2 regions of the Paraburkholderia caribensis genome follow, and region 2 is predicted to be linked to the other one. Evidence: predicted binding sites of a transcription regulator. Region 2 holds the regulator's gene; the other holds the start of a gene.
The links. Region 2 encodes FliA, which starts transcription of late flagellar genes. Its sites were predicted from a motif close to CTAAAGTTTNNNNNNNNNNNGCCGNTA; they were not measured.
Positions count from the first base shown of each region.

Region 1 (11,128 bases), 1.2 Mb from region 2:
CCCGTCGTGCCCATGATGCTAGCGAGCCCCGTGCCGAGCGCGAGCAACGCCGTATTCAGACGCGGCGACCCGTGCAGATTGCCCGTCACGCAGATGCCGCCCGCAACGGTATAGAGCACTGTCAACAACACGATGAACGGCACGTACTCTTCAAGCAGCGCATGAATGAACGTACCGAACGCCGTCGACGCGCCGAACGCGAAAGCGAACGGCACAAGGAACACGGCGGCCCATGCCACGGAAATCTTGCCAAAGTGATGATGCCAAAGCTTGGGTGCGACGAGCGGGAGCACGGCAATCGACAGCAGGACGCCCGCGAACGGCACGCCCCACCAGACGGAGAGCGAAGCACCGTCGAGACTCGCGGCCGATGCCGCAAGCGGCCAGCAAGACAGCACGAACAACAACGCGACGCCGGCCATTCGAGAACACGCGTGCTCGACACGTCCCTGCAACGGCACAGCGTTACGCGCCACGCACGACGATCGCATGCACGCGATAAGGACCGTGCGCACCGAGCACGATGGTTTGTTCGATATCGCCTGTGCGCGACGGGCCGGAGACGAAGTTGACGGCGCGCGGCAGTTCGCCGCGTTCGCTGCGGATCAGATTGAACGCTTCCTCATGACCGGCGACGATGCGCGAGGCCGGCACGATTGCAATGTGCGTCTCCGGCAGCAAGCCCGCCGACGCATAAGTGTCCGGGCCCGACAGCAGCACCAGCGTGCCCGTTTCAGCCGTCGCGCAGAAGCAGCCCGTGATGCCGACGCGGTCTTCGTCGCGCGGCTTGCGAAACTCGACGTCGATCTGGGAGCCGGCCCAGGGCAGCGCCTCGAGCGTCTGCCACGCGATGGCTTGAGTGGGAAGATTCAGTTCGGAAAGGTAACGATGCGCGGCGGCGGGTGCGTCGGCGAGCGATTCGACGGTATCGACCGTGGTCGCCATTTTCTTCGCCTGCTCGATGAAATGCGCGACGAGATCGGCCGGCAGGGTTGGGCGCGGACCTTGCGGATGACTTGCGAGATACGCCTGCGCCGCCTCGCGCTCGGACGCGGCCGGCTCGGGCTCACGCCCTTGTGCCGCGCGAATGCGCGCCAGGATGTTGCGGCGGGCCGTCGATGTATCCATGTGCAATATCCTCGTGCCGGTGGTCGTGCTGAACGTGGGACATACGCGTGCGAAATGCGCCCTGCTCATTGCGCACAGTGACGGTCGAATTATACCGGCCGCCCTTCATGCCAACACCTGGCCGAACGGCATATACCGGCACTCGTGCGAAGTGCCGACAATGCACTCACATGCTGCCGGACTGCAACGCGAAAGCGTGACGGGGCGTCACTTGCCCGCGGATTCTTCCTCAGGTTGCTCGATACCGAACACCTGGCGCAGATAGGCAAGGTACGCCTTGTCTTCGCACATGTTCTTGCCCGGCGAATCGGACAGCTTCGCGACGGGCTGCCCGTTGCACTTGACCATCTTGATGACGATCTGCAGCGGGTTATAGCCAAGGTCGTTCGTGAGGTTCGTGCCGACGCCGAAGGCGAGCTTGCAGCGCCCACGGAAGCGCTCGTACAGCTGCAGCACCTTTGGGATGTCGAGCGCGTCGGAAAAGACCAGCACTTTCGTGCGCGGATCGCAGCGGTTCGCTTCGTAGTGCGCGAGAAGACGCTCGCCCCAGTCGAACGGGTCGCCGGAATCATGGCGCGCGCCGTCGAAGAGCTTGCAGAAGTACATGTCGAAATCACGGAGGAACGCCTGCATGCCATACACGTCCGACAACGCGATGCCCAGATCGCCGCGATACTCCTTCGCCCACATTTCGAAGCCGAAGATCTGCGAGTCGCGCAGACGCGGACCCAGCGCCTGACAGGCTTGCAGGTATTCGTGCGCCATCGTGCCGAGAGGCGTCAGGCCATGCTTCATTGCATAGAACACGTTGCTGGTGCCCGTGAACTGGTCGCGCAGACCGTCCTTGAGCGTGAGGATCACCTCTTCGTGCCAGCGCCCGGAGAAACGGCGCCGCGTGCCGTAGTCGGCGATCTTGCAGTCGGCGAACTCGGGGCGCGCACCGAGCAGCTGCATCTTGTCGCGCAGGCGCTCGCGTCCTTCGCTGTAATCGGGCTGCTGCTGCGTGTTGCGGAAGTACACTTCGTTGACGATCGCAAGCACGGGGATCTCGAAGAGGATCGTGTGCAGCCACGGCCCCTTGATGTCGATTTCGATCTCCCCGTTGCCCTTCGCCGAGGGCGTGATCGAGATGTATTTTTCGTTGAGATGGAAGAGCGCGAGAAAGTCGATGAAGTCGCTCTTGATGAAGCGCATCCGGCGCAGATAGTCGAGATCGCCTTCATTGAAGCGCAGCTTGCAGAGCTTGTGCACTTCGCTGCGAATCTCGTCGATGTACGGCACCAGGTTGACGTTCGGCGTGCGGCAGCGGAACTTGTATTCGACGTTGGCAGCCGGGAAATAATGCAGCACCACCTGCATCATCGTGAATTTGTACAGGTCGGTGTCGAGCAGCGAAGTAATGATCATGATCTTGCAAACCGGGACTGCATGAAATCGGAAGACGTCAGGCCTCGTGCGCCCTCGCCCTTTCGTGTTCGCCATGTGCGCTTCGGGCTTCGCGCAGAGTCCCGCTCGAAACGGGCCCCGCACAGACGCTGTCGCATGTTACCCGAATGCGCGCCGGCGGTTGTTTGAATGCGTCAAGGCCGGCGGGCGCGGGCGGCGCAAACCGCTCGCCATAAACTAATCACCAAACGATATAAAAGGGTTGGGGCGATCGCGTATGCACTACTTGACGTTACGTTACAATACCGCTTTTGGCGTCTTGCCATCCCCCATTACCTAAAAGATATCGTTTGCAGGAGTTGCCTGAATGACTCACGTTGTGACCGAAAGCTGCATCAAGTGCCGCTATACCGACTGCGTCGATGTGTGCCCGGTGGACTGCTTTCGCGAAGGTCCCAACTTCCTCGCGATTGACCCGGATGAATGCATCGACTGCGCGGTGTGCGTTGCGGAATGCCCGGTGAACGCCATTTACGCGGAAGAAGACGTGCCCGGCGACCAGCAGCACTTCACGGAGCTCAACGCCGAGCTCGCCAAGGCATGGCCCAGCATCACCAAGACCAAGGCGCCGCTGCCCGAGGCCGACGAATTCAAGGACGTGAAGGAAAAGCTGGCGCTGCTCGAGCGTTGAGCGCCGCAAGCTGTCGTTCCAGGTCGAATCAGTCGAATTAAATTGAGATGATTCGAAGGTATTGACAGCTTCTGATACACCCCCTACAATTCCGCTTCTCTGCTTTTGTTGTTCCCCGATAGCTCAGTCGGTAGAGCGCCGGACTGTTAATCCGTAGGTCCCTGGTTCGAGCCCAGGTCGGGGAGCCAAAGAATTGCAAGAGCCCGTTAACCACAGCGGGCTTTTTTATGTAGCGACAAGTTGTATTGCTGTTCCCCGATAGCTCAGTCGGTAGAGCGCCGGACTGTTAATCCGTAGGTCCCTGGTTCGAGCCCAGGTCGGGGAGCCAAAATTCGAAGGCCCGCATTCGTGCGGGCCTTTTCTTTTTCTGCCGCCGCTTATCGGCATGCAGCTTGATCGACAAATAGATGCGCCGCAGGCGTATCGCACGTCGGCAGCCGGCGCCCGCAACCAGGTTACGATGGCGGTCTCACCGGCAGCCATCCTGGCTGTCCTGCAAACGCCCATTCTTCCGGTCACCTGATGAAACTCGCCCTGCCCTGTGCGCACAGCGCGCGCGCCGCCGTCTTCCTCGCCGCTTCGGCAGCGTTCACCTGCGCGCCGTTCGCGCAGGCCGAGGAAGTCGCCAGCGTCAATACGAACTTTCATATCACCGGCTCGGATCGCGTGGTCGTCGAGGCGTACGACGATCCCGCCGTGCAGGGCGTCACCTGTTATGTGTCGCGGGCGCGCACGGGCGGCATCAAGGGCACGCTCGGGATCGCCGAAGATCCGACCGAGGCGTCGATCGCGTGCCGCCAGGTCGCCGCCATCAAGATTCCCGAGCCGCTGCGCCAGCAAGCCGACGTATTCACGGAACGGATGTCGCTGATCTTCAAGACACTGCACGTGGTGCGGGTCGTCGATTCGAAGCGCAACACACTCGTGTACCTGACCTACAGCGACCGGGTCGCGACGGGCAGCGCGAAGAACAGCGTCACGGCCGTGCCGATGCCCGCCGGCACGACGATCCCGGTTCGCTGAACGCGCCGCAGGGCAGTCCCAGGCACAACAAGCCGCACAGGGCGCGCTAAACTGAAAGGTCCACCCGGACTTCGCTCATGACTTCGACCCGCTTCCGCGATAACGCCCGTTACTGGCGCACGCCGCTTCTGCCTGGCGCGGATCTGCTCACGGCCGAATATCACGATCACGAGTTCACGCCGCACTGGCACGACGCGTACACGATTCCCGTGATCGAGGCTGGCGCGGAAACGTATCGATATCAGGGCTCGCGCCATGTCGCCGAGGCGGGCAGCGTGCCCATCATCAATCCCGGCGAAGTACATACCGGTTCGCGCGCCATGGACGAAGGCTGGCGCTACCGCGTGATGTACGCCCCCGTCAATTTCATTCACACGCTCGCCGAGGACATCGCGGGCCGCGCGCAGCCGCTGCCGTGGTTCGATGCCGACGTGATCCGCGATGCCGACCTTGCCGTGCGCCTGTCGCGCGCCCATCAGTTGCTGGAGGCGAACGGCGATCCGCTCGTCGCGGAGACGGCGATGCTCGACGCGCTGTCGACGCTGCTCGTGCGCTACGGCCGCACGCGTCCCGACACGCCGCAACTCGCCACCGACGACGCGCGTGTCATCACGATGAAAGAGCAACTGGCCGGCGATCTGGCCACGCCGCTCAAGCTCGCCGATCTCGCCGATGCCGTCGGCCTGTCGCAGTTTCACGCGGCGCGGCTCTTCACCCGCGCGACGGGACTGCCACCGCACGCGTGGCGCAACCAGGTGCGTCTGCAGCGCTCGCTCGCGCCATTGCGCGCGGGCGCATCGGTGGCCGATGTGGCGGCGGCGGGCGGCTTCACCGATCAAAGTCACTTCACGCGGCACTTCCGGCGCATGTTCGGCGTGCCGCCGGGGCGCTGGCAATCGGCCTGAACGGGCCGCGCGCGGAAGATCGCGCCGTATGAAGCCCGACGCATCGAGGCATTGAAGCCGCACCAGGCGCAAGAACGTACAAGCCGCCGCTCCCTTGGCCCGGCTATCCTCGGCCCCATCGAGGAGAAAAGATTGACTCACCCTGCAAAACCCGCTCACCGTCTCAAGGAACTCACGGCCGGCGCACGCGACACACTGCCGATGATCATCGGCGCTTCGCCGTTCGGTGTGATCTACGGCACGCTCGTCGCTTCCGGTCCGCTGCACCTGTGGCACGGCCAGCTGATGTCGCTGGTCGTGTTCGCCGGATCGGCCCAATTCATCGCCCTCGGCCTGATAGCAGGGCACGCGAGCTATGCCGTCATCTGGGCGACGACATTCGTCGTCAATGTGCGACACGTGCTCTACAGCGCGACGCTCGCGCCGTACGTGTCGCATCTGCCGTCGCGCTGGCGCTGGGCGCTCGGCGGCCTGCTCACCGACGAAGTGTTCGCCGTCGCGTGGGCGCACTACCGGCTGCATCCGCCGGGTTCGGTCGGGCCGTACTACTTCCTCGGCTCGGGCCTGTCGATGTATCTCAACTGGCAGGTCTGGACGCTGATCGGCCTGTTGTTCGGCGCGGCCTTCCCCGGCCTGCAATCGCTCGGGCTCGACTTCGCGATGGCCGCGACGTTCATCGCGATCGTCGTGCCGCAGCTCGTCGCCGTGCGCTATCTCGCCGCGGCGGCCACGGCCGGCGCGCTGGCGTTCTTCTGGCAAGACTGGCCGTACAAGCTCGGCCTGCTGGGCGCCGTGTTCGTCGGCGTGACGGTCGGCGTGCTGCTGTCCTTGCCGGCGTTCCAGCGCACCCGCGCGGCGGAGGCATCGCGATGAACTACGTGCTTCTGATTCTCGGCATGGCCGTCATCACGTGGCTGATCCGCGCCGCCGTGTTCGTGCTCGGCGACCGCATCGTGTTTCCGCCGCTCGTGCGGACCGCGCTCGGCTTCGTGCCCGTCACCGTGCTGACGGCAATCATCGTGCCGATGACGGTCTCGCCGCACGGCACGGACGCCGAGCTCACGTGGCGCAACCCGCAGTTGGTCGGCGCGCTAGCCGCCGTTGCCGTCAGCGCCCTCACGCGCAGGCCGTTGCTCACCATCGCGGTCGGCCTCGCCGTGTTCTTTCTCTGGCAAGGCGTCCTGCTCAAGTAAGGCCGCGCACACGCCTTGCGCGCCGTTCGACCGGACGGCGCCGCCCTCAAGTTCCCTTTCGATCCGCCGATAAACACTCGTGGTCCGTGAACCCGGCAGCGTCTATCGACGGCATGCCGGCAAGCCGGACAAAACCGCGCCCGATATCGGTGCCGCCAGCGCACGGGGGCGCACGGCACGAGGCAAACGCCTCGACGGTATCGCGCGGTCGACGAAACGGGAAAAACATGGGTCAGATTACCCTTAACATCAAGGACGAAACGCTCGCATCCTTACGAAAGGATTTCGAGGCGTTCGTGCGGGTCTCAGTGAAACTGGACCCGCAGTTCGCAACGCCGTCGTTCGAGGATTTTCTGCGCGCAAAGCTCCTCGACAACATGGTGCCGCTGACGGAGCACGCCGTGCAGCGGATGCTGCAGGGCGGCCAGTACGCATGGGCGAAGCGCACGCTGGACAAGGAGTTTCCGGACGTCGTCGCGATCCTGATGAAGCAGGCGAACGAGTTTGGCTTCGGCTTCGCCGCGCGCACGGAATGGACGCCCGAGGAACTCGCGAAGCAGAGCCGCGAATGGGCGGCGGCGATCGTCAAGGAAGCAGAAGGCGCGCCTTCGCTGGTGGACCCGCTTGCCGCGCAGATCAAATCGGCGGCGCAGGACATCCAGACGCTCGAAGAAGTGATGCAGACGCCCGCGTGGCGTCTGGCCGAATCGCTGCGCCAGCGGGTGTACGAGGCGAAGGTCGCGTGCGAAACCAGCGTGGGCAGCGCCGCGCGCGAAAAGCTCGGCGAACTGCGCGGCCTGTTGCGCCTGGGCATTTCCCACGGTTCATTCCAGAAGCAGGAAGCGCAACAGATCATGGAATATCTGCGGCTCCTGAAGCCGGAGATTTTCGTCGAAGAACCGTACGACGTGTTCACGCGGCTCGCCGCCTGGCTGCGCAACTTCTTCATGCCGCCACCGCGCCCGCAGCAGCAACAGCGGCAGTCGCGCTAGGCGTTATCTCACGACACACGGCGTCGAACCCGGCGCCGTCGCATCGCGGCAAGCTCAGTCCCACATTTTTCTGAGCTTCGCCGCGATTTCTATTTTGGCTTGCGCGGCAGCGGCCAGCCCCGCTCGCGTCGGTGCCGACACGACGGGCGCGGGCGGCCACGCATGCGAATCGAACAGCGGCAACAGGTGCGCCGGAATGAAGCGTGTGCGCGACGCCCACACGTGCCGGTCGGCCAGATGCGTCTGGTTGTGCACGTAGAAGCGCTGCGGCATCACGATATGCAGGTCCTCTTTCGCGCGCGTCATCGCCACGTACAGCAGGCGCCGCTCCTCGTCGATTTCCTCCTCACTGCCCGTGCCGAGATCGGAAGGAATGCAGCCGTCGACGCCGTTGAGCACGAACACGTTACGCCACTCCTGCCCTTTCGCCGAATGGATCGTGGACAGGATCAGATAGTCTTCGTCGATCAACGGGACGCCGGACTCGTCGCTGGTGGCGTCGGGCGGATCGAGCGTCAGTTCCGTCAGGAAGCGTTCGCGAGAAGCGTACGTGCCCGCGATGCTCTCCATCTGCACGAGATCGGCCTGGCGAATGGACGCGTCCTCGTGGTTGCGCTCGAGATGCGGCTCGTACCAGCGCCGCACCATGTCGAACTCGGCGGGCCAGGGCGTCTGCCGTCCGCACGCCGACGCCATCATCGCCACGAACGGATGCCAGTCTTCGAGCGCGCGCGCCGGCGGCGCAAAGGCGGCGAGCGCGTTCGCCGTGCAGCCCGCAACGGCATTCGCGGCATCGGGCGCGCCGCCCGAGCGCAACGCGTCGGCGCGGGCGGCAATGTCATCGAGCACGCGTGCGGCTGTCGCCGGACCGACGCCCGGCAGCAACTGCACGACGCGAAAACCCGCGACGCGGTCGCGCGGATTCTCCGCCCAGCGCAGCACGGCCAGCACGTCCTTCACATGGACCGAGTCGAGAAACTTCAGGCCGCCGAACTTCACGAACGGAATGTTGCGCCGCGTCAGCTCGATTTCGAGCGCGGCGCTGTGATGCGCGGCGCGAAACAGCACCGCCTGCGCCTTCAGCTTCATGCCTGCTTCGCGCGCGGCGAGCACCTGCTCGACGATGTAGCGCGCCTGGTCCGCGTCGTCGGCGACCGTGACGAGATGCGGGCGTTGCGCTGATGCCTTGTCGGTCCACAGGTTCTTCGTATAGCGCTCGGAGGCAAGGCCGATCACCGCGTTCGATGCTTCGAGGATCGGTTGCGTCGAGCGGTAGTTGCGCTCCAGCGTGACCTGTTTCGCGGGTGGCTCGAAATGCGCGGGGAAGTCGAGAATGTTGCGCACGGTTGCGCCGCGAAACGAGTAGATCGACTGGGCGTCGTCGCCGACCACCGTCAGCCCGCGCCCGTCGGGCTTGAGCGCGAGCAGGATCGACGCCTGCAGGCGGTTGGTGTCCTGGTACTCGTCGACGAGCACGTGATCGAAACGGCTGGAAAGATCGGCGGCAATGGCGGGCTCGGCGGCCATGTGCGACCAGTAGAGCAGCAGATCGTCATAGTCGAGCACGCTTTGCTTCTGCTTCGCCTCGACATAGGCCGCGAACAGCATGCGCAGATCGGCTTCCCATTCGCGGCACCACGGGAACGCGCTGCCGAGCACGTCGGCCAGCGGCGCGCCCGTGTTCACGACGCGCGAGTAGATCGCGAAACACGCCGATTTCGACGGAAAGCGCTTTTCCTTTGCGGACAGGCCGAGTTCGTGCCGCACGAGATTCATCAGGTCGGCGGAATCCTCGCGGTCGTTGATCGTGAAGGTCGGCGCGAGGCCGATCAGATCCGCGTACTCGCGCAACAGGCGGGCGCCGACGCTGTGAAACGTGCCCGACCATGTCAGCCCCTGCGCAAGCGCCGCGCGCGTGCCGAGCGCCGCGCCCGCGATGCGCGTAACGCGCCGGGTCATTTCCAGCGCGGCGCGGCGCGAGAACGTCAGCAGCAGGATGCGGCGCGGATCGGCGCCCTTGACGACCAGATTCGCGACGCGGTGCGCGAGCGTGCTTGTCTTGCCGGAGCCCGCGCCCGCGATGACCAGCAGCGCGCCGGACGGATGCGCGATGTCGTCGGTGCCGTATTCGGCCGCTTCGCGCTGGGCGTCGTTGAGCTTCGCGAGCCAGTCGGCGGTGGCGGCGGCGGGCGCCGCTGTGGGCGCATCCGTCGGGGCAGCGGACGATGAGGACGGGGAATCGGCGACGGAAAGCACGATTGGCGGGTCGGATAGTGAGGGCGACGCATACTGTATATCCATACAACCCGCGACGACAAGCGCCCCATTTTTCATGCGCCCACAGCAACGAAAAAGCCCGGCGATCGCCGGGCTTCGCGAGGCGGCGTGGACCCGCCGCCGAACATATATCGGAAAGAACCGCTTACTGCGATTTTGCGTCTTTCACCTTTGCGTCGGCGTTCGCCTTATCGGCGTCGGCCTGCGCGTCGGCCTTCTTTTTGTCGGCCTTCGCCTGCGCGACGTCCGCCTTCTTGTTGGCCTTCGCCTGTTCCTTGGCGGCCTTGTTGTCGGCGTGCGTCATGGGCTCGGTGGCGGGATCGTGGGTCGTCTGGGCGACCGCGAGGGTCGTCATGCTGCCCGCGATCAGCGCCGCGCACAGCGCACTCATCGTTTTCCCGGTAGTTTTCATTCTGTCCTCCCTCTTTCTGACTTCAAAAGCTTGCAGGCGATCGCGGCGCCTGTCGCATCACAGGCGCCGGACGCCACTGATCAGTTATGCGCTTCGCCCGATGCCGCCGCGCCTGTCGGCTGGCCTTGCATCTCGGCCTTCAGTTCGTTCGACGCAGCCGCCTTGTCGGCCTTCTTGTTGAGCTTCGCGTTGCCGACCTGGTCCTTGTAGGCGTCCTTCGCGGCCTTTTGCTGCGCCTTCAATTGCTGCTTCGACAGCTTTTTCTGTGCGCTGTACTCGGCGTTTGCCTGAGCGTCTGCGTTGCGTTTCTGGACGAGCGGGTCGGTCGAGCCGGGCGCCGTCAGATTCTGCGGCGCGGGTGCCGGCATCTGGACGCCTTGCGCGGCGGGTGCGGCGGCGGGCGCCTGCTGGACCTGAGCCTGGGCGGACACGTCCGCGGAAGGCTGGGCAGCCGTCTGGGCGAATGCGGCAGTCGACGCCATCGCAGTCAGGGCGGTACCGATCAGGAGCGTACGGAGCTGGTTCATGGCAATCCTCTCTGAAGTTTGTCGATATCGGCACGCGGGCGGTGCGGTCGGCGCGAATCGGCCGATGCCGTGCCCGCTTTTCAGCCTGCCGGAAAAATCCAGCAGGCTATTCCACAGACCGAGGCTTTGCGAGTGAAGTTCGCCACGAAAGACGTCTGTTACTCAACGTTTCATTTCCTGACAACTGCATAACATCTGCTTGCAAATGCTCCGGCGTGTCGCCATTCATTCGCGCGCGAGCGTCGGGCGGCGCGCGATGGCTTATGATGCGAATCGCTTTTCAACGACCCTGCCGACCCTCAGTCGATCGCAACTGCCATGCCCAACCTCGATTTCACCCTGACCGGCGACTACGTCGAACTCCACAATCTGCTGAAGATTACGGGCCTCGCGGACAGCGGCGGATCGGCGAAAGTGATCGTTGCGTCGGGTGCCGTGACGGTCGACGGCCGGGTCGAAACGCGCAAAACGTGCAAAATCCGCGCGGGACAGGTCGTGCTGTTAGGCGACACGCGGATCGCCGTGCACGAGGGCTGACGTTCGCCAGACCTGCCCGGACGTCGCAACAAGGCCGCCGCGATATGCGGTTTGCAT
Region 1 covers NZ_CP026101.1:1,002,144-1,013,271, reverse strand. Annotated here, with positions in the region: gene C2L66_RS04530 (sodium:proton antiporter) at 1-422, opposite strand, end outside; gene C2L66_RS04525 (LutC/YkgG family protein) at 466-1,128, opposite strand; gene pncB (nicotinate phosphoribosyltransferase) at 1,336-2,535, opposite strand; gene fdxA (ferredoxin FdxA) at 2,882-3,205, shown strand; tRNA gene C2L66_RS04505 (tRNA-Asn) at 3,318-3,393, shown strand; tRNA gene C2L66_RS04500 (tRNA-Asn) at 3,458-3,533, shown strand; gene C2L66_RS04495 (CreA family protein) at 3,728-4,228, shown strand; gene C2L66_RS04490 (AraC family transcriptional regulator) at 4,306-5,133, shown strand; gene C2L66_RS04485 (AzlC family ABC transporter permease) at 5,251-6,006, shown strand; gene C2L66_RS04480 (AzlD domain-containing protein) at 6,003-6,326, shown strand; gene C2L66_RS04475 (DUF4088 family protein) at 6,554-7,318, shown strand; gene C2L66_RS04470 (ATP-dependent helicase) at 7,373-9,619, opposite strand; gene C2L66_RS04465 (hypothetical protein) at 9,741-10,007, opposite strand; gene C2L66_RS04460 (hypothetical protein) at 10,088-10,534, opposite strand; gene C2L66_RS04455 (RNA-binding S4 domain-containing protein) at 10,853-11,071, shown strand.
Region 1: a site for FliA is predicted at 6,372-6,398, ahead of C2L66_RS04475 (DUF4088 family protein). Genes of this name have one in related genera too.

Region 2 (11,128 bases):
GCGAGCTGGGCCTTGAAGCCCGTGGTCGAGGTGTTCGCGAGGTTGTTCGCGACCACGGCCTGCTGTTCGAGCGCCTGGGTCGCGCCCGACATCGCGGTGTATATGAGCCGGTCCATGATGGTGTCGGTGCGTCAGCTATTACAGGTTGATCAGCGTCTGGTCGACGGCCTGCTGGGTCTTGATCGTCTGCGCGTTCGCCTGGTAATCGCGTTGCGCGGTGATCAGGTTCACCAGCTCGCTCGTCAGGTCGACGTTCGAGTTTTCCGTCGCGCCGCCTTGCAGCACGCCGTGGTTCGTCGAGCCGGGCGCCGCGATCACGGCGACGCCAGAAGCAGCCGTTGCCTGGAACTGGTTGTTGCCGAGGTTGATCAGGCCGTTCTGGTTCGCGAACGTCGCGAGTGCGACCTGGCCGAGCGCCGCCGTCTGGTTGTTCGAGTAGTTGCCCGTGATGGTGCCGTCGGCGCCGACCGAGAAGCTCGTCAACTGACCCGCCGCGAAACCGTCTTGCGTCAGGGAGTTGACGCCGTCCTTGCTGCCGAACTGCGTCGTGCCCGCGATGTTCAGCGTCAGACCTTGCGGCGTCGCCGAACCGTCCGAGTTCGGGATCGAGAAGTTGAACGCGAACAGCGTAGAGGTCGGGTTGCCCGACGCGTCGAGCGTGCTGACCAGATTGCCCGACGTGTCGAACTTAGCCGTGCCGATCTTGCTGGTCGGGACGCTGCCGTCCTTGCCCGCATACACGTCCCACGAACCGGCCGCGGTCTTCACGAAATACATGTCGACCTGCTGCTTGCCGCCCAGCGAGTCATAGACGGGCACCGAGGTCGAGTACGTGTACGTCGCGCTGTTGTTCGGGTCGAAGGCCAGCGGCGTCGGCGTGACCGTTACCGAGTCGCCCGTGGCCGGCGTGCCGGCGAGCGTGATCGTTTCGCCGTTGCCGAGCTTGATCGGCGAGTTGGCGGAGTACGTGCCCGATACGCTCGAGCCGTCGCTGCCCGTCACCGTGTAGGCCGTCGGGCTGGTGAAGCTGACCGTGTAGGTGTTGGCGTTCGTGCCCTGCGTGCCGTCCGTGATCGACACGCCATTGTTCGTCAGGGTGCCCGTGTTGGTCGCGGCGAAAGTCGCGGTAGGCGTGCCCAGCGCGAGTTTGTCCTGCGCGTTCAGGTTCAGGCCCGCTGTGATGCCCTTGGTGGCCGTCGGCGGAATATTGGCGGTCGGCACCTGCAGCGGCACGGTGCCCGCCGTATTGACGACGCCGTTCGCGTTCGCCGCGTAGCCCATCAGCTTCAGGCCGTCGGCGTTGACGATGTAGCCATTCTTGTCGAGCTGGAACACGCCGTTGCGCGAGTACGTCACCGAGCCGTTGTTCGACATCTGGAAGAAGCCGTTGCCGTTGATGGCGACGTGCAGCGCGATGTCGTCGTTGGTGATCGTGCCTTGCGAGAAGTTCTGCTCGACTTCCGACATGCGCGTGCCGATACCGATCTGGTTGTTGACGGCCGTGGCGACCGAATTCGCGTACATGTCCGCGAACTGCGCAGCACCTTGCTTGAAGCCGACGGTATTCGCGTTGGCGATGTTGTTGCCGATGACGTCGAGGTCGCTCGACGCGCCTGCCAGTCCGCTCAATCCTTGTTGGTAACCCATGACGGTCTCCGTATCTGCTGATGCTGAATGCGTTTAGATGATGGCGGCGATCGACGTCAGGCCGACCGTCTTGCCGTTCGAGAGGACGAGGCCCGGCGAGCCGTCCGGCTGCTTGATGACGCCCTGCACCGTGGCCGCCGACAGCGTGGCCGGGCTGGACGTGCCGTCTGCCGTCGTGCCGCTTGCGGTGAACGTGTAGTTGCCGTCGGGGAGCGCGTTGCCGGCCTTGTCGACGGGCGTCCAGCCGATCGGAATCGTGCCTGCCGACTGCTTGCCGAGGTCGATCGTGTTGACGATCTGGCCGGCCGAGTTCTTGACCGTGACCTGCACATCCGTCGCGTCGTTCGCGAGCGTGACGCCGAATCCCGTCGCCTTGCCCGACGCCACCGAGAAGCTGTCGCCCGGGGCGAGCACCGTCGAGCTGATCAGGTTCGCGGCCTGGGTCTGCTGGTTGGTGGTCAGTTGCGAAGCGAGCGAAGTCAGCGACGTGTTCAGCTGCGCGATGCCCGTCACCGTGTTGATCTGGGCCAGCTGCGAGGTCATCTGCGAGCTGTCCATCGGGTTGGTCGGGTCCTGGTTCTTCATCTGCGCGATGAGCAGCTGCAAGAACGTGTTCTGCAGGTCGCTGCCCGACGTCGCGCTGGAAGACGAGGAGCTCGACGACGCACTGCCCGTGCCGTTCATCGTGTCGAGCAACGTCTGCGAAACAGTCGCGCCGTTGTTGCCGATTGTGGATTGCGTAGTCAAGGAAACTCTCCTCAGGTTCCGATCGTGAGCGTCTTCAGCATCAGCTGTTTCGCGGTGTTGAGCGTTTCGACGTTGGCCTGGTAAGAGCGCGAGGCCGAAATCATGTTGACCATTTCCTGCACCGGGTCGACGTTCGGCATCTGGACGTAACCGTTTGCGTCGGCGGCCGGGTTGCCGGGGTCGTAGGACGTTTTCATCGGCGTCGGGTCGTCGATGACACCCGTCACCTGCACGCCGCCGATTTGCTGGCCCGAACCCGTGCGCGCGCCGCCGATCGGGTTGACGGCGAACACCACCTGCTTCGCCTTGTACGGCTGGCCGTCGGGGCCCGTCGTACTGTCGGCGTTCGCGAGGTTCGACGCCGTCACGTTCAGGCGTTGTGCTTGCGCGGACATCGCCGAGCCGGCGACGTTGAAAATGTTCATCAGGGATGGCATGGCTTTTCGACCTCTCTTGCCGGCGTGCCGGCGTCTAATCCCGTAGCGTTGTCAGTTTTTAGCGTTGGTCCAGCGCGCTGCCCTCTGTATGGAAGGCGGCGCAATGTCGTTTAACCGTTCGACGTGATCGCCGACAGCATCGACTTGATCTGCTGCGACAGCACCGTCATGCCGGACTCGAAGTGCAGCGAGTTGTCGGCGAACTGCACGCGCTCGGCGTCCAGATCGACCGTGTTGCCGTCGAGCGAAGGCTGTGACGGAATGCGGTAGGCGACCTTGCCGAAGTCGTCGGCCGGGCCGCCCGTCGGGATGAGGCGCGCCTTGCCCGTCATGTGGCCCGGCTCTGTCGCGGCCATCGACATGCCTTGCGACACGCCCGCTGGCTGCGTCATCGCGAGCGGCGCGTTGTTCGAGGCGCCCGCCGTCGAGCCGCCGCTTTTCTTCAGCGCGCCCGCGAGCGCCGAACCGAAGTCGACATCGCGCGCCTTGTAGCCAGGCGTATCGGAGTTCGCGATGTTCGACGACAGCAGTTCCTGGCGATAGGCGCGCACATCGAGCGCCTGGCGGCCAAAGGCAAATTCGGCATCGAGTTTGTCCAGCATTGGGTTCTCCGTGGAACGGTCCGAGGCTTCCCGTTTCGCACCGCCGATCCGCCTTGTTCGACAAGAGGCGTTTCGCCTGCGCTGGCCGGGATGGCCTTTTTGCATGTGGTGAATTGTGCGGGCGGTGCGCAAGTCTTAATCGGACGAATAGCCGGGGAAGGACGCCTCTATTCACCGTTTGCACCGCAGGCGCGATCTCTAGAATGCGATTCGTACCCATGCATCAACGAAGGAGTCAGACCATGCCCTTGCCCGTCAACGCTTCACGCAAAGCTCGCCGTAAGAGCGCGCGTGCTGCCCGGACGCTGTCGGCGATGGCGCTGGTCGGCGCTTGCGCGGCCGCATCCGTGGCGCATGCGCAAGAGAACAACGGACCGATCGTCATTGCCGGACCCGGCGAGAAGAATCCCGCCGATCTTCAGGCGATGGCCGAGAGGATCAACACGCCTGCGCCGGCCGCCGCACCGCGCGCGAGCGCGCCTGCTCCGATGGTTGCGCCCGCAACGCTTGCCGCGAATCCGCGCAGCGAGGCGGACCGTTTCGCCCAGGCCGCGCATGCGGATGGCGCGATCGTGATTCCCGGCGCGGCCGAGACGCCGGCGCAGCAAGGTGTTGCCGCAGCGCCCGCCATGGCCGTTGGGCCCGCCAATATGAATGCGGGCGCGCCGGGCATGATGCGCGTGAGTCTGCAACCGGCATCGCGTCAGGTGATGCCCGTGGTGGTTGCGCCGGCTCAGGCCGCCGTGCGGCCCACGGCGGGTGTTCAACCGGTTGCGGCGAATCCCGCTGCCGGCATTGCCGCAGCGGCGCAGTTGCGCGGCGCGGCCGCCGCACCGGCTCAGGCGCAGGCCGCCGCGCAACCGGCTGCGCCCGTGCCCCCCGGACAGCAGGACGGTGAATCGATCCGCCGCGCCGCACTCGCGTATTTGCAACAGCAGTCGGCAGGATTACCGGGCAAGGTCGACATCAGCGTCGCGACCGTGTTTCCGCGCGGCCTGGCCGCATGCACCACGCTCGAGCCGTTCCTGCCGACGGGCGCGCGCGTCTGGGGCCGCACCACGGTCGGCGTGCGCTGCTCGGGCGAACGTCCGTGGACGCTGTATCTGCAGGCCAAGGTGTCGATTCACGCGACCTACTTTCTTGCCTCGCGCTCGATTGCGCCGGGCGAGCTGCTGTCCGCCGCCGATCTCATCGCGCGCGACGGCGATCTGACGATGCTGCCGCAAGCCGTGATCACCGACCCGGCGCAGGCTGTCGGCGCCGTGTCGCTGATGCGTGTGTCGGCGGGGCTGCCGCTGCGGCGGGACATGCTGAAGAGCGCGGACTCGGTGACGATCGGGCAGTCGGTGAAAGTGGTGGCGCAGGGTGCCAATTTTGCAATTTCGGCGGAAGGCAGCGCGATGAACAACGCGTCGCCGGGTCAGCCGGTGCGGGTGAAGACGGCGAATGGGCAGATCATCCAGGGCATCGTGAAGGACGGCGGAACCGTCGTGATCCAGCTCTGACGGGTGTTACCTGTGGTTACAACTTGAAAAACGTACCGGATCGGCTGACCTAAAGTTCGAGGGATGGATGCCGTTAATTCATTCAAATCGTTCAGGAAGCCAATCGTGAAAGTTGATTCCACTACCCATTCAGGCCTGCAGACGTTGAAAGACGGGCTGCAGCGCACGCAGCAAGGCGAGGCCGCCACGACGGGCGGCGCAGGCACGGCGACGTCGACGGCCACGGGCGCGTCGGGCGACGCCAATGTGAATCTGTCGGGGCTGTCGTCGCATTTGCACAGCCTCGCGAGCGCCGGTTCGTCGGACATCGACACGGCGCATGTCGAGTCGATCAAGTCGGCGATCAAGAACGGCACGTTGACGATCGACTCCGGCAAGATCGCCGATGGCGTGCTGGCGACGGCGCGCGACCTGTTGCAGAAGAAGAGCCAGTCGTCCGGCAACTGATGGACGCACCGATGGACGGTGCGGCGGGTGCCGGGCGGTAATTGTGACAAATCCGGTTTGCGTGATGCGCGAGCCGGTGCCTAGCGAGTTGCTTTGTGATGAAAGACGCCCTGCTTGCCACCGTCATTGACGAATATTCCGCTGTGGAGCTGTTTGCTTCCGTCCTCGCTGCAGAGGAGAAGGCGCTGACCACGGTGCATCCCATCGACACGCTGCCGCCCATCGTCGAAAAGAAGATGGAGTTGGTGGAGCGGCTCTCGACGCTGGAGAAGGCGCGGGATTCGCAGCTGGCGGAGTTGGGGTATCCGGGCGGATGGAAGGGGATGGAGCTGGCGGTGGCAGCTGATTCGCGGCTTGCGACGCAGTGGTCCTTGTTGCAGAAGGCGGTTGAGCGGGCGCGGCGGTTTAATACCACGAATGGTGCTTTGATTCGGACTCGAATGGAGTACAACCGGCGGGCGCTCGCCGCGCTGAACGTTGCGGTTGGGCCCGAGCGGGGGGCGCTTTATGGGCCCGATGGGCGGGTTCCTGCATTCGGAATGTGAGTTTTTTGCGAAGGGGGTGCTCCCCTTCTGGATTCCCTGGTTTTTGTTTTTTTACCTGGCCGGTGCTCGATCTGAGTATCGGCTTTTTGGTTTTTGCGTTTTGCGTTTTGGTTTGTCTGCGACGCTGGGTGGGTTGCGTAGGTCTTGCGCTCGCATCCTTTCGCTTTTGCTTTTGCTTTCGCTGGCATCCGCGATTCGTTAGCTCGCGTCAACCGTTGCCCCTGTGCGGGGCGGCACCTACTTTTCTTTGCCGCCGCAAAGAAAAGTAGGCAAAAGAAAGCGGCTCACACCGCCAATTCTTGACGTTTACCCACGGGCCCCCAACGTCCCCACACTTCACACGACAGTGCCTCGATTGGTGCCCGTCGCCAACGCTTCGAATAAACGCCTCACCCACTTCACGCACCCGTACAAGGGCTGGCGTCAGCGAATGGTACGTGCCGCCCAGGTGGCAAACTGTGTGTAGGTTGTCGCGTCGTATAGGGTACCGCTCTTACAAGGTGGGACGCGTGCGCAATCGGTCTGGAGTGAAGCGCGTGGAGCACCGAGGGCCGACACACAGTTTGCCACCTGGGCGGCGGTGGACTATCTGGCGTGGCGTGCTGCGACGCGGGTGCGTGAAGCGGGTGAGGCGCTCATTCAGCGCGTTGGCAACGAAGGTGGGTCACGTGATTGCCGTGTGAAGTGTAAGAACCTTTGGGGGCCCTCAGGCAAGAATTAGTGCTGGCGGTGTGAGCCGCTTTCTTTTGCCTACTTTTCTTTGCGGCGGCAAAGAAAAGTAGGTGCCGCCCCGCACAGGGGCGACGCGTGAAGCACGCTAACGTAACGCGGATGCCCGCGAAAGCGAAAGCAAAAGCAAAAGGATGCGAGCGCCAAACCCAGATAACCCGCCCAGCGCCGCAGCCAAACCAAAAAGCAAAAGCCGACCTTAAAGAAAGATCGGCTCTCGAAGAGTAAGAAACGAGCAAAGCAGCCCGCAGGGCAAAAAAACAAAAGCAAAAGCAAAAATCAACAGCGCATCAGCTAGTTTCAGCAGAAGCCCATGCCTGCTCCCGCAAACGAGTCCTAAGCCTTGCAACAGCTTGCGAATGCAACTGACAAACCCGCGATTCGCTGACTTCCATCACCGCGCCGATCTCGCGCAAATTCAACCCACGCTCATAATACAGCGACATCAAGAGCTTCTCCCGCTCGGGCAACCGGTCAATCGCCTCGACCAGAGCGCCACGCAAAGACTCATCGAGCAATGCCGACAACGGATCGGAATGATCAACGCAGTACCGGTCAAGAAACGGCTCATCATCGGCCGAACGATCAAAGTCTTCGTAATAGATCAGCTGACTGCCGTGCAGATCCTGCAACATCGACTGATACTCATCGAGCGGCATCTTCAGATGCTCAGCAATCTCGGTCTCGCTCGCCGAGCGCCCGAGCGACTGCTCAACCTGATGCACAGCCGACTCCACCTCGCGCGACGTGCGCCGCAAACTCCGCGGCAACCAGTCATTACTGCGCAACTCGTCGAGCATCGCGCCGCGAATCCGCTGGCTCGCGTATGTCTCGAACTGCGCGCCCTGGTCTTCCTTGTAGCGGCTCGCCGCATCCAGCAGACCAATCATGCCCGCCTGAATCAGATCGTCGAGATCCACGCTCGCCGGCATCTTCGCCACGAGCTGCAAGCCGAGACGGCGCACCAGCGGTGCGTACTTCGTCAGAACCTCGGCTTGCGAGATTTTTCCTTGAGCGTTGTACATCGTGCTCCCCTTGTCCTTGCCTTCACGCGTGCTGCGCTGACGGTTGATCGGCGTATTGCGCCGTTGTTACGGTCGTCGGCGGCACGCCATGCGTCCGTGACGAAATCGCTGGCCGCATCGGCCAGTACTGCAGTTCGGCTGCGATATGACGGAAATCGCGCGCAGCAGGTGCCGATGGGAACGCATCGACGACACAACGCGACAACTCCATGGCCCGCGCCATCAAAGGATCGGCCGCCACGCAGCCAGCATCTTCAAGCGACACAGCGAGATAACGCCCCGCCACGCCCGCCAGGTTCTCAAACGCAGTGTGTGCATCGGCCACGCTCTGCACGTGATTCACGAGCACGCGGAACTGTGCGATCGCGTGCGCAAAATGCAGACGCTTCATGCATGCATACGCATCGGTGATCGCCTGCGCCGCGACACGCGTCACCACCATCACGTCGTGCGACTGCATCGCGAGCGCCGACAGCGAGCCTTCGCGGTCCACCTGCGCGTCGATCAGCACCACGTCCGCCGGTCCGCTCAGCACCACGCCCATCTGTTCGCGCGTGCAGCTCTCGCGATTGCCGCGCGACGCGTTGAGCACCGCGAAGCCCAGCGCGTGCCGTCCAGCCGCCTCGTCGAGCGTCATCTCGCCGCGCATCACGGCAGCGACATTGCCCGCGCCGCGCACGCCGCCCAGCATCGTGCTCACCGAACGCGCGCCGAGACTTTCGTCGATGACGAGCACATCCTTGCCCTGCTCGGCGAGCGCAGCGGCGAGATTCACCACCGTCGTCGTCACGCCTACGCCGTGCGAGCCGCCTGCGACCGCTATGACCCGCGAGCCGGAGCGCGCAAGCAGACGCCGCAGTCCTTCAGCCTGGTCCAGCACGAACTTATCCAAAGCGAACCTCGTGCAGATCGGCGGTCGAGCGGGCCGACAGGGCCGACAGCAACGCCGGCACGTCCTCGTCCTGTGGGACGAACGGCGAGTTCTCGCGCGGAATGCAGAAGGCGCTCTTGATCAGGAATTTCTTCGTCGCGACGTACAGGTTCTCCGGCACCTTCTGTCCCGTCGACACGTAGTGCACGGGCAGCTTGTAGCGAATCACCGTATCGAGCACGCTGCCCAGGTTGGTCGCTTCGTCGAGCTTGGTCAGGATGCAGCCGGCGAGCGGCTGTTGGTCCGGTGCGTTCTGGTACGCCTGCACGACTTCGTTCAGCGTGTCGCCGTGACTCGTCGCGTTCAGCAGCAGCAGGCGCTGCACGGGCTGACCCGCGCGGCACAGCATCGAGATCTGATCCGAAACCAGACGATCGCGCTGGCTCATGCCGATCGTGTCGATCAGCACGATATGTTTGTTGCGCAGCTCGGAGAGTGCGAGCTGCAGGTCGGCGCTGTCTTTCACGGCATGCACCGACACGCCCAGAATCTTGCCGAAGATACGCAGTTGTTCGTGACCGCCGATCCGGTAGCTGTCGGTGGTGAGCAGCGCGACCTTGCTGGCGCCGAAGCGCATCACGCAGCGCGCGGCGAGCTTGGCCGTGGTCGTGGTCTTGCCGACGCCCGTCGGGCCCATCAGCGCGAACACGCCGCCGCGCTCCATCAGCGCGTCTTCGTTTTCCATCACGGGCACGTTCGATTCGAGCACCGTCTTGACCCACTCCATGCCCTCGTCCATGCCTTCGACTTCGGGCAGGTTGTCGATCACCATCTTTACGAGCTGCGCCGAGAAGCCGGCCGCGAACAGGTGCCGCGTCAATGCGGCATGCGTCGGGCTGCGGCGCTGGCGGTCGGCCCACACGAGACCGGCGAACTGTTCTTCCATCATGCCGCGCATGGAGGTCAGTTCCTGCATCACGGTCTCGTTGACAATCTGCTCGATGCGCGACTTGATCGATTCCGTCAGCGCGGCGGCCTGCTTCGGCGTCATGTCGGCGGCGGCTGCGTTCTTGCGCGGGTCGCGCGACATGTTGATGTCGCCTGCGCCCTCCGCCGTCGTCGGAATCACGTTGTTTTTCTGCGTGGCGCGGCGCGCGGCGAGTTGTGCGGCTTCGCGGGCCCAGTCGGGCTTCGCTTCTTCCTGGACGGCATCGACGGGCGTACCCAGGCCGCGCGCCATGGCGGCGGCGGGCGTCATCGTCGGATTGGCCGCGTGGACCACGTCCTTCGACGCGATGCGGCGCGCGTGATCGATCAGCCAGGGGTTCGTTTCGGCCATCGTGCGGTGACGGGCCGATGTTTCCGGCATGGCTGCCGCTGCGGGTTTCGCCGATGCGGCGGGCATTTCGCTGCGCAGGTCGACACGCACGTCGTCCGTTGGGCGCGCGGGGTTCGGCTGGCTTTCGGCTGCCGCGTTTTCGGCGGATGCCGTTTGCGGCTCGGTCTTCTCTTCGCTTGAGGCGGGCATGCGTTCCGTGCCTGCCTCGGGGCTCGCGCCGAATACCGACGAGAACACGTCGGGCATTCCGCTCGCATACGGGTTGTTGACGGGCATCGAGGGGAGCATCGGTCGTGCGCCGGCGGGCGTCGCGGTCGGGCCTGTGCCCTGGCTGGCGGCGCCTTCCTGGCTGCGCGGCGTGATCGCGCTCAGGTCGCGGTCGGCGACGGCGACGATTTCGACGCTGCCATCTTCGTTGGTGCGGTTCGACAGCACGACTGCATCGGAGCCCAATGCCTCGCGGACGAGACGCAGCGCGTCACGACTCGTTGCACCGACAAATTTGCGAATGTTCAAGCTGATCTCCGATGAGCTGCCCGGTCCGGTGACATACCGTTTCCCGATGAGATGAATTATTGCGGTAGACGTCTATTGGCCATCGGGCAATAAAGACGGTGAAACGCTGGCAATTCGGGCGATGGAATGTTTTTGCGGGTTCCCCGCAAGGGGCTCGGGTTTGTGACTTTGCGGGATGGGATGTGGGTTTTTTGTGTGGTTTTGGTTTTGGTTTTGGTTTTGGTTTTGGTTTTGGTTTGTCTGCGACGCCGGGCGGTTTGCCGGGGTTTGCGCTGGCATCCGCTTTACGTTAGCTCGCTTCACGCGTCGCCCCTGTGCGGGGCGGCACCTACTTTTCTTTGCCGCCGCAAAGAAAAGTAGGCAAAAGAAAGCGGCTCACACCGCCAATTCTTGACGTTTGCCCACGGGCCCCCAACGTCCCCACACTTCGCACCGCAACGCCCTGGTTCGTGTGCGTTGCCAACGCTTCGAATGAGCGCCTCACCCACTTCAAACACCCGTACTTTGGCCAGCGTCAGCGAATGGTATGTGCCGCCCAGGTGGCAAACTGTGTGTAGGTTGTCGCGTCGTATGGCTTGGCGCTCTTACAGGGTGGGACGCATGCGCTATCGGTCTGGAGTGGTGCGCGTATGGCGCGAAAGCCGACACACAGTTTGCCACCTGGGCGGCGGTAGACTGTCTGGCGCGGCGTGCTGAAAAGCGGGGGCGTGAAGCGGGT
Region 2 covers NZ_CP026101.1:3,499,742-3,510,869, forward strand. Annotated here, with positions in the region: gene flgF (flagellar basal-body rod protein FlgF) at 1-116, opposite strand, end outside; gene C2L66_RS15620 (flagellar hook protein FlgE) at 139-1,647, opposite strand; gene C2L66_RS15625 (flagellar hook assembly protein FlgD) at 1,681-2,394, opposite strand; gene flgC (flagellar basal body rod protein FlgC) at 2,406-2,831, opposite strand; gene C2L66_RS15635 (flagellar basal body rod protein FlgB) at 2,942-3,433, opposite strand; gene flgA (flagellar basal body P-ring formation chaperone FlgA) at 3,676-4,938, shown strand; gene flgM (flagellar biosynthesis anti-sigma factor FlgM) at 5,044-5,385, shown strand; gene C2L66_RS15650 (flagella synthesis protein FlgN) at 5,484-5,930, shown strand; gene C2L66_RS15655 (RNA polymerase sigma factor FliA) at 6,950-7,684, opposite strand; gene C2L66_RS15660 (nucleotide-binding protein) at 7,707-8,576, opposite strand; gene flhF (flagellar biosynthesis protein FlhF) at 8,569-10,410, opposite strand; gene C2L66_RS41250 (hypothetical protein) at 10,509-10,703, shown strand.